DNA from 3 places in the Streptomyces sp. NPDC030296 genome. Region 2 is predicted to be linked to each of the others. Evidence: riboswitches for the same ligand, from Rfam matches in the RefSeq annotation. Region 2 holds a riboswitch; each other region holds the start of a gene.
The links. Region 2 has a riboswitch for cobalamin ahead of ACZ4Z3_RS04265 (cobalamin biosynthesis protein). Riboswitches for the same ligand answer to the same signal wherever they lie in the genome.

Region 1 (4,601 bases), on a different contig from region 2:
GCTGGCCGGCTGGCTCGGCGCGACGGCCGGACTCGACTGGACGACGCTCGCCCTGGGGTCGATCACGCTGGCCGCCGCGCTGCTGGCCGTACGGCTCTGGCCGGCGCCGCCCGCGACCCATGTGCACTCCGACCTGCCCCTCGGCCACCCACATCTGGCGGACGCCCTACGGGTGCCGACGGGCTGGCGCCACAGCCACGGACGACTCACGGACGGACTCCACGCGGGCCTCTGATGACTCCGGAACAGACGGCTCCCCTGGCAACTCGTTCACGAACGCCGGGAGTTCAGCCCGTCATCCACTTCTCCTCGATCCGGGCGAGGCGCCACACCAGCAGGGCGATCACCCAGGTCGCGAAGAAGAGAGCGACACGTGCGCCTTCTGTCGTCGAGCGGTCGGCCTCCTCAGCCTTGTGCCGGTAATCGGCAGCTGCAACTAGGTCGCAGTAAAGCCCGTGCCATGTTTCGGTCAGGTCGCGGCAGGGCCGGCGGCCGAAGAAGGCCCAAGGCCGTAAGCGCTCGACGCAGGGTCCGTACGGCGTAGCGGGCACCCAGCGCCCTGGCCGGTGTGCCCACCCGACAGCAGGCACAAGGCCGTTCTCGTTCGCGTCGACGGAGGGTCAGGCGGAGCCCTCGCGGCGGCTTCGCCACCACCACAGGCCGCCGCCGAGGACGAGGACGGCCGCGCCGATGCCGAGGGGGACGGCCAGGGGGATGCCGTCGTCGTCGGTGTCGTCCGCCGCGGGCTTCGCCGACGGCGCCGGGGTCTTCTCGGCGCCGCGCTCCGCCGAAGGGGCCGCTGTCGAGGGCTCCTTAGAGGGGCTGGGGGTGGGGCTGACGAGCTTCGCGCCGGGCGCGGCGGGCTTCAGGTCCAGTCGGGGCGCGGGGTGGCCGTGGCCGTGCCCGTCACCGCCGGAGTCGTCCAGTTCGATCCAGCGGTCCACCTTGCCGTCGCTGTAGGACTGCAGGGTCTTGAACACGAGCGACTTGGCGTCGGGCAACTGCCGTACGGTGACCTCGTACTCGGCGTCCTCCCCCACCGCGAGCTTCGGTCCGGAGACGGTGTAGCCCCGGTCGGTGGCGGCGAACTTCCAGCCCTTGGGGCCCTCTTCGTAGGTGACGTCGGCGGGGGCGATGCCCTTCGGCAGGATGACCTCCAGCTTGGTGATGCCGGCCGAGGCGGACTCCGACTCGGCGGAGAAGGTCAGCTCGACGTTCTGGTCGAGGGCGCGGGCGCCCTCCGCCTCGACCTCCGCGTGGGCCGCGGCCGGTGCAGCGGTGGCGACGGCGACCGCGAGCGCGATCGCGGTGAAGACTCCGAGACGGCGCGTGCCGCGTGCCAGGGTCGGGCGGTGCACAGCTGACTCCCTTGTGCCGAAGGTGTGAAGCCTGCATTCAAGCGCAGGGCCCGCGCACCGGCAAAGAGCGGCCCTCGGCACCGGGGGCCGCCGTGACGGCACATCCGTCGTAGGGGGCAGGGGCGTCGGGCCTCCGTGGTGTGCGCCGCGTGGGGCTGCTGGGGTGTGCGCCGGGGTGTGTGCTGTTCACCACCGTCTTCACGCCCCCGTCTGCGCTTGTCAGCGCCCTTGTGCGGGCACTACTGTCACCACGCCTTGGTGAACGGGAAATCCGGTGTGATGCCGGTGCGGCCCTCGCCACTGTGATCGGGAAGTCCGGCTCCAGTCCTCGCGGACAGCCACTGGGTCCTTGTGACCCGGGAAGGCGGAGCACGGGCGGTGGTACCCGTCAGCCAGGAGACCGGCCAAGGCACGTCAACCATCCACGAGGTGCTGGAGAGGGTCTGCTGAGCCATGCACATAGCCGAGGGTTTCCTTCCTCCGGCGCACGCGATCGCCTGGGGTGTCGCGTCCGCGCCGTTCGTCGTCCACGGAGTACGGTCACTCACCCGTGAAATCAGGGAGCACCCGGAGAGCACGCTGCTGCTCGGTGCCTCGGGGGCCTTCACCTTCGTCCTGTCCGCGCTGAAGCTGCCGTCCGTCACCGGCAGTTGCTCCCACCCCACCGGCACCGGACTGGGCGCCATCCTGTTCCGGCCGCCGATCATGGCCGTACTGGGCACCATCACCCTGCTCTTCCAGGCCCTGCTGCTCGCCCACGGCGGCCTGACCACGCTCGGTGCGAACGTCTTCTCCATGGGGATCGTCGGCCCCTGGGTCGGATACGCCGTCTACAAGCTGCTGCGGCGCTACGACGTGCCGCTGATGGTCGCGGTGTTCTTCGGCGCGTTCTTCGCCGACCTGTCCACCTACTGCGTCACCAGCGTCCAGCTGGCGCTCGCGTTCCCCGACCCGAGCAGCGGATTCCTGGGCGCGCTCGGCAAGTTCGGTTCCATCTTCGCCATCACCCAGCTCCCCCTCGCGGTGAGCGAGGGTCTGCTCACGGTGCTCGTGATGCGGCTTCTGACGCAGTCGAGCAAGGGCGAGCTGACGCGGCTCGGGGTGCTCGTGGCGGGCAAGCGGGACACGACGACCGAGGCGGTGGCGCGATGAGCCGGAACACGAAGATCAACCTCCTGCTGCTGGCGGTCGTGGCCGCGCTCGCGGTGCTGCCGCTGGCCCTCGGCCTCGGCGACCACAAGAAGGAACCGTTCACGGGGGCCGACGGGGAGGCCGAGAGCGCGATCACCGAGATCGAGCCGGACTACAAGCCGTGGTTCTCCCCCCTGTACGAGCCGCCCTCCGGTGAGATCGAGTCCGCGCTGTTCTCCCTCCAGGCCGCCCTCGGCGCGGGCGTCCTCGCCTACTACTTCGGCCTGCACCGGGGCCGCCGCCAGGGTGAGGCGCGGGCGCTGGCGAAGCAGCAGGAGACCGCGAAGACGCCGGCCGGGTCCGGCGCCGAAGAGGTCTGACGCCCCGTGCTGCCGATCGACGAGGCGGCGCACAGCAGTCGCTGGCGCCGCCGCCATCCCGTGGACAAGGCCGTGCTCGGGCTCGGTCTCACCGTCCTCGCGATCTCGCTGCCGCCCTGGCCCGGCGCGGCCCTGGTCCTGCTGACGTCGCTCGTCGCGCTGCTGGGACCGGCCGGCGTGCCGCGTCGCCGGCTGTGGCGCGCCTACCGGGTGCCGCTCGGGTTCTGTGTGACCGGGGCGCTGCCCCTGCTCGTCCAGGTCGGCGGGCCCGACGGTTTCGTGACCCTCGCCGAGGGCGGTCCGGTCCGAGCGGCGGAACTGCTGCTGCGGACCTCCGCCGCCTCCCTGGGCGTGCTGCTGTTCGCGTTCACCACCCCCATGTCGGATCTGCTGCCCCGGCTGGCGCGGGCCGGGGTGCCCGCGCCGGTGGTGGACGTCGCCCTGGTGACGTACCGCATGAGCTTCCTGCTCCTGGACTCCGTACGCCGGATCCGCGACGCGCAGGCGGCCCGGCTCGGGCACACCACGCGGGCCGCCACCTGGCGGTCGCTCGCCGGACTCGGCGCGACCGCGTTCGTGCGGGCCTTCGACCGGGCGGCGCGGCTCCAGACGGGTCTCGCCGGGCGGGGCTACGACGGCACCCTGCGTGTCCTGGTGCCCGAGGCACGGGTCTCCGTCCGCTTCACCACGGCCAGTGTGGTCCTCCTCGCGGCCGTGGCCGCTCTCACCTTCGTCCTGGAAAGGCCGCTGACATGAGCGAGCCCGTGCTGGTCGCCCTGCGGGGCGTGTCCTTCGCGTACGAGGACGGCCCGACCGTGCTCAGCGATCTCGACTTCGAGGTGCGGGAGGGCCGCGCGCTCGCCCTGCTGGGCCGCAACGGCAGCGGCAAGACGACGCTGATGCGGCTACTCAGCGGCGGACTGCGGCCCCGCTCGGGCGAGTTGACCGTCGAGGGGCGGCCGGTGTCGTACGACCGCAAGGGTCTGACCGGGCTGCGGACGACCGTCCAGCTGGTGGTGCAGGACCCCGACGACCAGCTGTTCGCGGCATCGGTCGCCCAGGACGTGTCGTTCGGGCCGCTGAACCTCGGGCTGCCCGACGACCAGGTACGGATACGGGTGGACGAGGCGCTCGCCGCGCTCGGAATCTCCGCCCTCGCGGACCGGCCCACCCATCTGCTCTCCTACGGCCAGCGCAAGCGGACCGCGATCGCCGGAGCCGTGGCGATGCGCCCCCGGGTGCTGATCCTCGACGAGCCGACCGCGGGCCTCGACCCCGACGGCCAGGAACGGCTGCTCGCCACCCTGGACGGGCTCCGCCGGTCCGGCACGACCGTGGTGATGGCCACCCACGACGTCGATCTGGCGCTGCGGTGGGCCGACGACGCGGCGCTGCTCACCCCGTCCGGCGCGCGGACGGGCCCGGTGGCCGCGATGCTGGCCCGCACGGACCTCCTCGAACAGGCGGGGCTGCGTCTCCCCTGGGGCATCGCGGTCACCCGGCTCCTGCGCGAACGGGGCCTGCTGACGGACGACGCGCCCGGTCCGCGCACCCCCGACGAGCTGGCCGCGCTGACGGGCGCCACTCCCCCGGTACCGGCCGACGGCTGACCTGGGCCGTGCGGCCGGGGTCAGATCCGCAGGCCGTAGGTGCGGACGGCGCAGCCCGCGAAGACGTCGTGGTGTTCGGCCGGGCTGAGGCCGGAGACCAATGCCTCGGCCGTGTCCAGGAC
Region 2 (4,601 bases):
GCCTTCAGCGCGGCGAGCCCGTCCTCCCAGGCCCGCTTGCCGCCCAGCAGCCGTACGACGGCGATGTCCGCGCCGTCGAGCAGAGCGGGCAGTTCCTCTCTCACGTCGACGCGGGTCGGGTTGCCGATCCGGTACGAGGCGCCGGAGGCGGCCCGGGCCGCCAGCAGATCCGTGTCGGCGGTCGACAACAACAACACAGTGCCAGTGCTCATGCGGGCGCTCCCGGTGGAATGAAAGGCAGTCCTTGCGGCGCGCCCGACTCGATGAGCCGCCACAGCGCGTCCGTGTCCGCGTGTTCCTCGATCAGATCGCCGAGCCGGTCCAGCTGCTCCTCGCGCAGCGCCGCGAACGACGTGTCGGCGGCCGGCACGAAACGACGGCCCGCGGCGGCCGCCACCTCGCGCAGGAAGGCCCGCCGGAACCCGTCCGACTCCAGCGACCCGTGCCAGTGCGTGCCCCAGGTCTGGCCGACCCGGCACCCGTCCAGGAAGGGCTCACCGCCGTCGACCTCGGCGACCCCGTGGTGGATCTCGTACCCCGTGACGTGCTCCCCGAGGGCCTCGCCCTCCGGCCGGGTGAGGGTCTTCTCCCGCGCGAACCGCACCCGTACGGGCAGGATGCCGAGCCCGTCCACCTGTCCCCGGCGGCTCTCGACGTCGTCCTCGATGTGCTCGCCGAGGACCTGGAAGCCGCCGCAGACGCCGAGCACGGGCCGGTGCTCGGCGGCCCTGCTCCGCAGCGCGTCGGCGAGACCCCGCTCGCGCAGCCAGTCCAGCGCCCGTACGGTGCCCCGGGTGCCCGGCACGACGACCAGGTCCGCGTCGGCCAGTTCCTCGGGCCGGTCCACGAACCGCACCACGACACCGGGTTCGGCGGCGAGCGCGTCCACGTCGGTGAAGTTCGACATGAGGGGGATCGCGCAGACGGCGACCCGCAGCACGTCCTCGCCGACGGGCGGCGACACGTTCGACTCGCGGACCGTTCCGCGCAGGGACACCCGCAGGCCGTCCTCCTCGTCGATGCCGAGACCGTGCCGGAACGGCAGCACCCCGTACGTCCGACGCCCCGTCAGCCCGTGCAGCATGTCGAGCCCCGGCTCCAGCAGGGAGACGTCCCCGCGGAACTTGTTGACGAGGAACCCGGCGATGTGCGCCTGGTCCTCGGGCGACAGCAGCGCCACCGTCCCGAAGAACGAGGCGAACACACCACCGCGGTCGATGTCGCCGACGACGACCACGGGGAGCCCGGCGTTGCGGGCGATCCCCATGTTGACGATGTCGGTCCGCCGGAGATTGATCTCGGCGGGACTCCCGGCCCCTTCACAGATCACCGCGTCATACGTGCCCCGCAACTCGGCAAGACAGTCGAGCACGGTGCCCAGCAGCCGCTGCTGCCGTCCCCCGTGGTAGCCCCGTGCGCTCAGCTCCCCGACCGGCTTGCCGAGCAGCACGACCTGACTGCTCTGCTCCCCGCCGGGCTTGAGCAGCACCGGGTTCATCAGCGCCGTCGGCTCCACCCGGCAGGCCTGCGCCTGCATGGCCTGGGCGCGCCCGATCTCGGCGCCCTCCCTCGTCACGAACGAGTTGAGGGACATGTTCTGCGCCTTGAACGGCGCGACCTTGACGCCCTGTCGGACCAGCCACCGGCAGATCCCGGCGGTGACGACGCTCTTGCCGGCGTCGGAGGTGGTGCCGGCGACCAGCAGTCCGCCGCCCGTCATGACGCCCCCTTCGACCGCCGGGAGCGGCCCGTGGTCGACTTCCGTGCCGGGCCCCGCCCGACGCGGTCCCGCAGCAGTGACGCGCCCGCGCTGACGCCGAGCGCAAGCCAGTTCACGCGCCGCGACAGCCGCACGGCCCGCTCGATGTCCCCCACGGCGACGGCCCGCCCTTCCGTGTTCAGCACGGGCCGGTGCTCGACCCGCCCCCCGTACGACAACGTGCCTCCCAGTCGGACGCCGAGCGCCCCGGCGAACGACGCCTCCACGGGCCCCGCGTTGGGGCTCGGATGCTTCCGCGCGTCCGCCCGCCAGGCCCGTACGGCCCCCCGGGCGTCCCCGCCGGCCGCGGCGGCCAGCAGGGCGGTGAGCCGGGCCCCCGGCCAGCCAGCCACGTCGTCGAGGCGGGCGGACGCCCACCCGAACCGCCGGTGACGCGCCGACTTGTGCCCCACCATGGCGTCCAGCGTGTTGACGGCGCGGAACCCGAGCAGGCCGGGCACACCGCCCAACGCCCCCCACACCAGCGCCCCGACCACGGCGTCCGAGGTGTTCTCGGCGACGGACTCGACCACGGCCCGGGCGATCCCGTCCGCGTCCAGCGCCTGCGGGTCCCGTCCGCACAGATGCGGCAGCCGCGCCCGCGCGGCCTCGACGTCGCCGGCCTCCAACGCCCGCCCGACGGTGCGGGCCTCCCGCGCGAGGGAGGTGCCCCCGACGACGGCCCAGGTGGCCGCGCCGGTCAGCGCGACGGACGCCGCACGGGACGGCCGTGCCGCAGCGGCGGCCACCGCCCCCAGCGCCACGGCGCCTCCGGCGCACACCACGGTGTGCAGCGCGCCCCACCCTCGGTGGTCCCGCCACAACACCCGCTCCACGGCGCCCGCGGCCCGTCCGAACACGGCGACGGGATGCCCTCGGCGGGGATCGCCGAGCAACAGGTCACCGAGGAGTCCGGCGGTGGCGCCGTACGCGAAGACGCGATCGGCACGCACGCGTTCAGCCGATCGCGGGGTCGGGCAAGGACCGGATGCTGAGTCTCACATGGCAGCCGCGCATGGCGATATGTCCTCACTCAGGGTGTCCACGCCCTGGTTCGACGAGACCGACGACGAGAGTTCCTGGCTCCCGGGGAAGGGTCTTCCCCGGTGACAGTGGCGGGACCGCGCCGGACTCGCACCGGCTTCCTCTCCTGCCGTCGTGGATGGCCCCGGCAGTCCACCACGGCCCCGGAAGACCCGTCAACTTGCTGTTGACCTGCGGCGCAGCGGTGTGCTGAGCCCCACATCGCTGAAACGGCGTCAGTCGCCCGAATCGGCGCTTTCCGTGCTCATTCCCGGCCCCCCGGCCCTGTGTGTGCTCGAACAGGTATCAGAACGCTCTGCGCTTCTTCCGTCACACGGCGTGCTGTGGTTTTCTGGCGGAGCTCGGGGACCCGGGAGCGGACGGCTCGTGAAGGCCCGTCCGGGGGACGGGAGGTGCACGCGATGGAAGACCGGACCGAGACGGCCGCGCAGGCGCGCGCGGGGGCCTGGTGGGACCGGCGGACGCTGGTGGCGGCCGCCGCCCCGCTGGTGCTGTTCAGCACCGTGGCGGGGGTGCTCGCCGTCGGCGTCGGCGCCCTCGCCGCGCTGTGGGTGCCGGGGGCGGAGGCGCGGGCCGTCGTCTGGATGGCGGTGACGACCCTCGTCGCCACGGGAGCGGGCCTCTGGTGGGGCCTGAACCCCGGTCACCGGACGCCGTGAACGAGGACGACGAACCCCCTGCGCCGAGGTGACCGGCACAGGGGGTCGTCGTGGTGTCCTGCGGGAGGTGGGGGCCCGTGAACTCAGGCCATGATCAGGTAGATCCCGTAGCCCACCGCCGCCGCGCACGCCGCGAAGCAGGCGTACGCCGTTGTCGTGGCGAGGGCGGCCGAGCCGCCGGAGGCGGTCGCCGTCTCCCGCTTGGAGAGGCCGACGATCCCCAGGGTGAACAGGCCGACGAGGGCCACGGTGACCACGAGGCTGACTCCGAAGACGGAGCCGAGTGCTGCCCAGTCGATGTGCATGGTGGTGTCTTCCTAGGGGCGCCGGCTCAGACGGCCGGTGTGGGGGCGGAGGGGCCGGTCGGGGTCTCGGCGCCGGCCGTCACGGCCGCGGGGGCCGGGATCGTCGCCGCGAGTTCCTCGGCCACGGCGACGGTCGGCGGCGGGGTCACCGCGGCGATGGCCGTGGTCACCACGCCGGGGGGCTCCTCGGCGTCGTTCACGTTGGTGTGGTCGACCACCTCGCGGCGCGAGATCACCCAGATCGCGGCGCTGGAGGCGATGAGGAAGACCGCGACGACGGCCGTGCCCCACGTGCCGTGGGACGTCACCCACTCGGCGAGCGCGGCGACGAGCGCCGCGGCCGGCAGGGTCAGGCCCCACGCCACGAACATCCGGGTGGCGGTGGACCAGCGCACCACGCCGCCCTTGCGGCCCAGGCCCGCGCCCATGACCGCACCGGAGACCGAGTGCGTGGTGGAGAGGGAGAAGCCCAGGTGCGAGGAGGCCAGGATGACCGTGGCCGCGCTGGTCTGGGCGGCGAAGCCCTGCTGCGGCTGGAGGTCGGTCAGGCCCTTGCCCATGGTGCGGATGATGCGCCAGCCGCCCAGGTAGGTGCCGAGGGCGATGGCCAGACCGGCGGAGACGATGACCCAGACCGGCGGGTCGGAGTCCGGCGCGAGAGCGCCGCCGGCGACCAGGGCCAGGGTGATGATGCCCATCGTCTTCTGGGCGTCGTTCGTGCCGTGGGCCAGCGAGACCAGACCGGCGGAGGCGATCTGACCGGCGCGGTAGCCCTTGCCGGCGGCCTTCTCGCTCGTGTGCTTCCCGAGCTTGTACGTCAGCCGCGTGGCGAAC
Region 3 (4,601 bases), on a different contig from region 2:
GATCAGGCCGCGCTGGGGGATCTCCCAGGCCGTGCGGTACAGCGCCCGGACCTCGGCCGGGATCCACGCGAAGTCCTGCACGGAGCCGTTCGAGTCGCGCAGCGCCTCACGGGTGCGGGCGTCCCAGACGCCGAGCTCCTTGAGGTCCTTCACCAGGTAGGAGTTGACCTGGAGGAACTCACCGGAGAGGGTCTCCCGCTTGAACAGGTTGGACACCTGCGGCTCGATGCACTCGTACACACCGGCGATGGAGGCGATGGTCGCCGTGGGCGCGATGGCGAGGAGCAGCGAGTTGCGCATGCCGACGGCGGCGACGCGCTCGCGCAGGGCCGCCCAGCGCTCCGGCCAGGTGAACTCCACGCCGTAGTGGTCGGGGTGCAGCACACCGCGGGCCGTCCGGGTCTTCTCCCAGGCCGGCAGCGGGCCGTTGCGCTCGGCGAGGTCGGTGGACGCCTCGTACGCGGCGAGCATGACGCGCTCGGCGATCCGGGTGGACAGGGCCTTCGCCTCGGCCGAGTCGAACGGCAGCCGCAGCTTGAAGAAGACGTCCTGCAGGCCCATCGCGCCGAGGCCCACGGGGCGCCACTTGGCGTTCGACCGGCCCGCCTGCTCGGTGGGGTAGAAGTTGATGTCGACGACCCGGTCCAGGAAGGTCACGGCCGTGCGGACGGTCTCGTCCAGCCGCTGCCAGTCCAGGTCGCCGGTCGTGAGGTCGACGAAGGCGCCCAGGTTCACCGAGCCCAGGTTGCAGACCGCGGTCTCACCGTCGTCCGTGACCTCCAGGATCTCCGTGCAGAGGTTGGAGGAGTGGACGACGTGGCCCGGCTCGGCCGTCTGGTTGGCGGTGCGGTTGGCGGCGTCCTTGAACGTCATCCAGCCGTTGCCGGTCTGCGCGAGCGTCCGCATCATGCGGCCGTACAGGTCACGGGCCGGGATGGTCTTCCGCGCCAGCCCGTCCGCCTCCGCCTTGCGGTACGCGGCGTCGAACTCCGCGCCCCACAGGTCGACCAGCTCGGGCACGTCCGCCGGGGAGAACAGCGACCACTGCTCGTCCGCGTTGACCCGGCGCATGAACTCGTCCGGGATCCAGTGCGCCAGGTTCAAATTGTGCGTACGGCGGGCGTCCTCACCGGTGTTGTCGCGCAGCTCCAGGAACTCCTCGATGTCGGAGTGCCAGGTCTCCAGGTACACCGCGGCCGCGCCCTTGCGCCGGCCGCCCTGGTTCACGGCGGCGACCGAGGCATCGAGCGTCTTCAGGAACGGCACGATGCCGTTGGAGTGCCCGTTGGTGCCGCGGATCAGTGAACCGCGCGAACGGACGCGGGAGTACGACAGTCCGATGCCGCCGGCGTGCTTCGAGAGGCGGGCCACCTGGTGGTAGCGGTCGTAGATGGAGTCCAGCTCGTCCAGCGGGGAGTCGAGGAGGTAGCAGGACGACATCTGGGGGTGTCGCGTACCGGAGTTGAAGAGGGTGGGGGAGGAGGGCAGGTAGTCGAGGCGGCTCATGAGCCGGTACAGAGCGGCGACCTCGTCCACGGACCGCGCGGTGTCGTCCTCGGCGAGACCGCTGGCCACCCGCAGCATGAAGTGCTGCGGCGTCTCCACGACCTTGCGGGTGATCGGGTGCCTGAGGAGGTAGCGGCTGTGGAGCGTGCGCAGCCCGAAGTAGCCGAACCGGTCGTCGGCGGCCGGGTCGACGAGCGCGTCGAGCCGCTCGGCGTGCAGGCGCGTGAACTCCGCCGTGCGGTCGGCGACGAGCCCTTCCCGGTGGCCCACGGCGACGGACTCCGTGAACGTCGTGACGCCCTGGGAGGCGGCCTCGGCGCGGATGGAGATCGTCAGCAGGCGGGCGGCCAGCTTCGAGTAGGCGGGGTCCTCGGAGATGAGGCCGGCGGCCGCCTCCGTGGCCAGCTCGCGCAGCTCCGCCTCGTCCGCCCGAGCGGACCGGCCGCGCAGCGCGGCGGTGGCGACCCGGCCGGGGTCGGCGTCGGGCAGGTCGGCGGTCAGCTCGGTCAGGGTCCGCAGCAACGCGGCCCCGGGACCGTCGGTCTCCGTCGCCGGGGTGGCGGAAGCCGGTCCGGCGGGGGCCGGGGTGGCTGAAACCGGGTCGGCTGGCGCGATGGTCACGTGGGGGCTCTCCCTCGCTCGGCACGGGGCTTCGCGGAGGGCAGGCAGCAGCACACGAGCGCACGGGGGCGTCGCGTCCACCGGCCCACTCCACGAGGCCCGGACGTCAGGGCACCCGGACCGGACGGCCGGGCGCACTGTCGGCAGGTCCTCGGACTGGACTCGCGTGCGAAAACACGCAAGTACACCGTTGCGGGACAGTTCCGGATTCGCACCGGATTCCCCTGCGGCGACAGCGAGCATGAGCATACATCTTGTGTTGGGTCGCCGGTCCACCCCCAGATGTTGTGTCGCGGTGACTTCGGAGCGTGTCATAGCGTCAACTCATAGGTGAGCAGCGTCAGGTCCGGGAGGTGCGGGACGGGGTTCCAGTCGCGTGCCGGCGTTCGAACGAAGCCCAGACGTTCGTAGATGCGGTGGGCGGAGTGCATGGTCCGCTGGGTCGACAGCACGACCCGTACACAGCCCTCGACGGCTCTGGCGCGCTCGACACAGTCGCGCACGAGGGCCTCGCCGATGCCGCGGCCGCGGGCGGCGTGGTCGACCGCCAGCATCCGGATCTCGGCCTCCCCGGGGGTGGCGATGTCGGCCATGGCGCCTCCGGCCGGGACGAAGGTCACGCCGCCGACCACCCGCCCCTCCGCCACGGCCACGAGCACCTGGGCCGCGGCGGCCCGCCGCGCCACGTCCCGCAGTTCGCCGAGGTATGCGTCGCTCTCACCGAAGTCCAGCAAGCCGTCCGTCAGGTAGGCCTGTGCGGTGATGTCGCCCAGGTCGGTGTACTCGTCGGGGGAGATGCGCCTGATCGTGATGTCCATGGATCGCAGTCTGCACGAGGAGGCGGTCGGCAGGTCCGCGGTTGTCCACAGGGGCGGTTGATCATGTGATTGTCGGTTCGGCGGGCGCGTTGCGGTGGCGGCCGCGGTGGTGGCGGGCCGGTCAGGGCAGTGCCGGCCAGTGCGGCAGCGTCGTCACGAAGTGCTCGCTGAAGTCGCGGGGGCCGGGGCCGAGGGCGACGCGACCGGTGAGGCGGAGGCGGGCGGTCAGGTCGGCGGACTCGGAGTAGTAGATCCGCCGGGCGTCGGCCGGCACGAACACGGTCTGGCCGCGCGTGAGTTCGCTCGCGCACTCCACGATCACGGCCCCCTCGGCGGCCGTCACGAACGACTCGTCCCCGCACACCCCCACCGCCAGTGGATCGTGCAGCGGACACGTGCCGTCCCCGCCGTGGCGGGTGTAGGCCCGCATGTACGTCCGCATCAGCCGGGCGGCGAGCGCCGTGCCCGGGCCCGCCGCCTCCAGCGCCGCGAGGTCCTCGGGGCGGAACAGCCAGCCGTGGGAGGCGTCCAGGTCGACCATCGTGAACGGGATACCGGAGGAGAGCACGACCTCGGCGGCGTCCGGGTCGGACCAGATGTTGAACTCGGCGACCGGGGTGAAGTTCCCCGGCACCTGCGCGGCGCCGCCCATGAACACGAACTTCGCGACGCGGCGGGCGAAACCGGGATCCTCCAGCAGGGCGATCGCGACGTTCGTGAGCGGGCCGGTGGCGCACACCGTCAGCTCGCCCGCGTACTCGCGGGACAGACGCAGCAGGGCTTGCGCGGAGGACTCCGTGGGGTGCGGGGCGGTGGAGTCGGGCAGGGACTCCTCGCCGAGGCCGGCCCGGCCGTGGAAGGCGGATGCCTCGCGGTAGGGGAGGCGCGAGAGGGGGCGGCCCGCGCCCCGGTGGACGGGGACGTCGGTGTCGATGCGGAGGGCTCGGGCCAGTGCGCGGGCGTTGCGGTAGGTGGCGTCGGCGGGAAGGTTGCCGCCGACCGAGGTGTAGGCCTTGAGGTCCCAGAGGCCTGTGCCGAGGAGGTACTGCAGGGCTACGGCGTCGTCGATACCGGGGTCGCTGTCCAGGACGATCGGTGTGGGGACGGTCACGGGGTCAGGTTAACCGGGGGTACGCCTGCTGCCCCTGCCCTTGCGTCAGCATGGGCTGTGACCCTTCGGGCCGCTTGGGCGCCTATGAAATCGGGTTGTTCGCCGTGTCGGCGGGTGCGGGGTCGTCTTGGTTGCTCGCGCAGGTTCCCGCGCCCCTTTTGGGCCTTCGGCCCTTCAAAGGGGCGCGGGGAAGCTGTGCATCGGAGCGTCAGTGGGTCGAACCCGCCGTCGCCGGAGGCAGTTCCACCTGGACTCCCGCGTCGCCCGCGTCGGCCGTGTAGTCGCTCGGCTTGGTCTCGTCGATGCCGTCGGGGGCCTTGGCCGCACGGAGGACGAAGGTGAGGACCACGGTGACGGCGACGTTGAGGACGAACGCCGTGAGGCCGATGTAGCCGATCTCGCCGATGCCGGGGATCTCCGCGGAGGAGCCGCCGAAGTGCTTCTGGGACGGGTTGGTCGGGGATGCGACGCCGTACGCGGCCAGGGTGCCGTAGATCATGCCGACCGCCCAGCCGGCGAGCAGGGCCCAGCGGTGGCACCAGCGG

Region 1: it holds a riboswitch for cobalamin, as region 2 does, so the genes downstream of both, ACZ4Z3_RS25710 (energy-coupling factor ABC transporter permease) here and ACZ4Z3_RS04265 (cobalamin biosynthesis protein) in region 2, are expected to answer to the same signal.
Region 3: it holds a riboswitch for cobalamin, as region 2 does, so the genes downstream of both, ACZ4Z3_RS11000 (ribonucleoside-diphosphate reductase subunit alpha) here and ACZ4Z3_RS04265 (cobalamin biosynthesis protein) in region 2, are expected to answer to the same signal.

Annotation. Positions count from the first base shown of each region.
Region 1 is NZ_JBVICQ010000009.1:104,859-109,459, reverse strand. Features, by position in the region: gene ACZ4Z3_RS25725 (MFS transporter) at 1-235, shown strand, start outside; gene ACZ4Z3_RS25720 (hypothetical protein) at 288-551, opposite strand; gene ACZ4Z3_RS25715 (DUF1775 domain-containing protein) at 621-1,358, opposite strand; cobalamin riboswitch at 1,598-1,781, shown strand; gene ACZ4Z3_RS25710 (energy-coupling factor ABC transporter permease) at 1,812-2,510, shown strand; gene ACZ4Z3_RS25705 (energy-coupling factor ABC transporter substrate-binding protein) at 2,507-2,869, shown strand; gene cbiQ (cobalt ECF transporter T component CbiQ) at 2,876-3,625, shown strand; gene ACZ4Z3_RS25695 (energy-coupling factor ABC transporter ATP-binding protein) at 3,622-4,479, shown strand; gene ACZ4Z3_RS25690 (amidohydrolase family protein) at 4,500-4,601, opposite strand, start outside.
Region 2 is NZ_JBVICQ010000002.1:67,455-72,055, reverse strand. Features, by position in the region: gene cobN (cobaltochelatase subunit CobN) at 1-212, opposite strand, end outside; gene ACZ4Z3_RS04270 (cobyric acid synthase) at 209-1,720, opposite strand; gene ACZ4Z3_RS04265 (cobalamin biosynthesis protein) at 1,717-2,712, opposite strand; cobalamin riboswitch at 2,813-2,955, opposite strand; gene ACZ4Z3_RS04260 (hypothetical protein) at 3,205-3,462, shown strand; gene ACZ4Z3_RS04255 (hypothetical protein) at 3,546-3,767, opposite strand; gene ACZ4Z3_RS04250 (inorganic phosphate transporter) at 3,794-4,601, opposite strand, start outside.
Region 3 is NZ_JBVICQ010000003.1:662,059-666,659, forward strand. Features, by position in the region: gene ACZ4Z3_RS11000 (ribonucleoside-diphosphate reductase subunit alpha) at 1-2,127, opposite strand, end outside; cobalamin riboswitch at 2,253-2,376, opposite strand; gene ACZ4Z3_RS11005 (GNAT family N-acetyltransferase) at 2,439-2,945, opposite strand; gene ACZ4Z3_RS11010 (nucleoside hydrolase) at 3,067-4,056, opposite strand; gene mctP (monocarboxylate uptake permease MctP) at 4,265-4,601, opposite strand, start outside.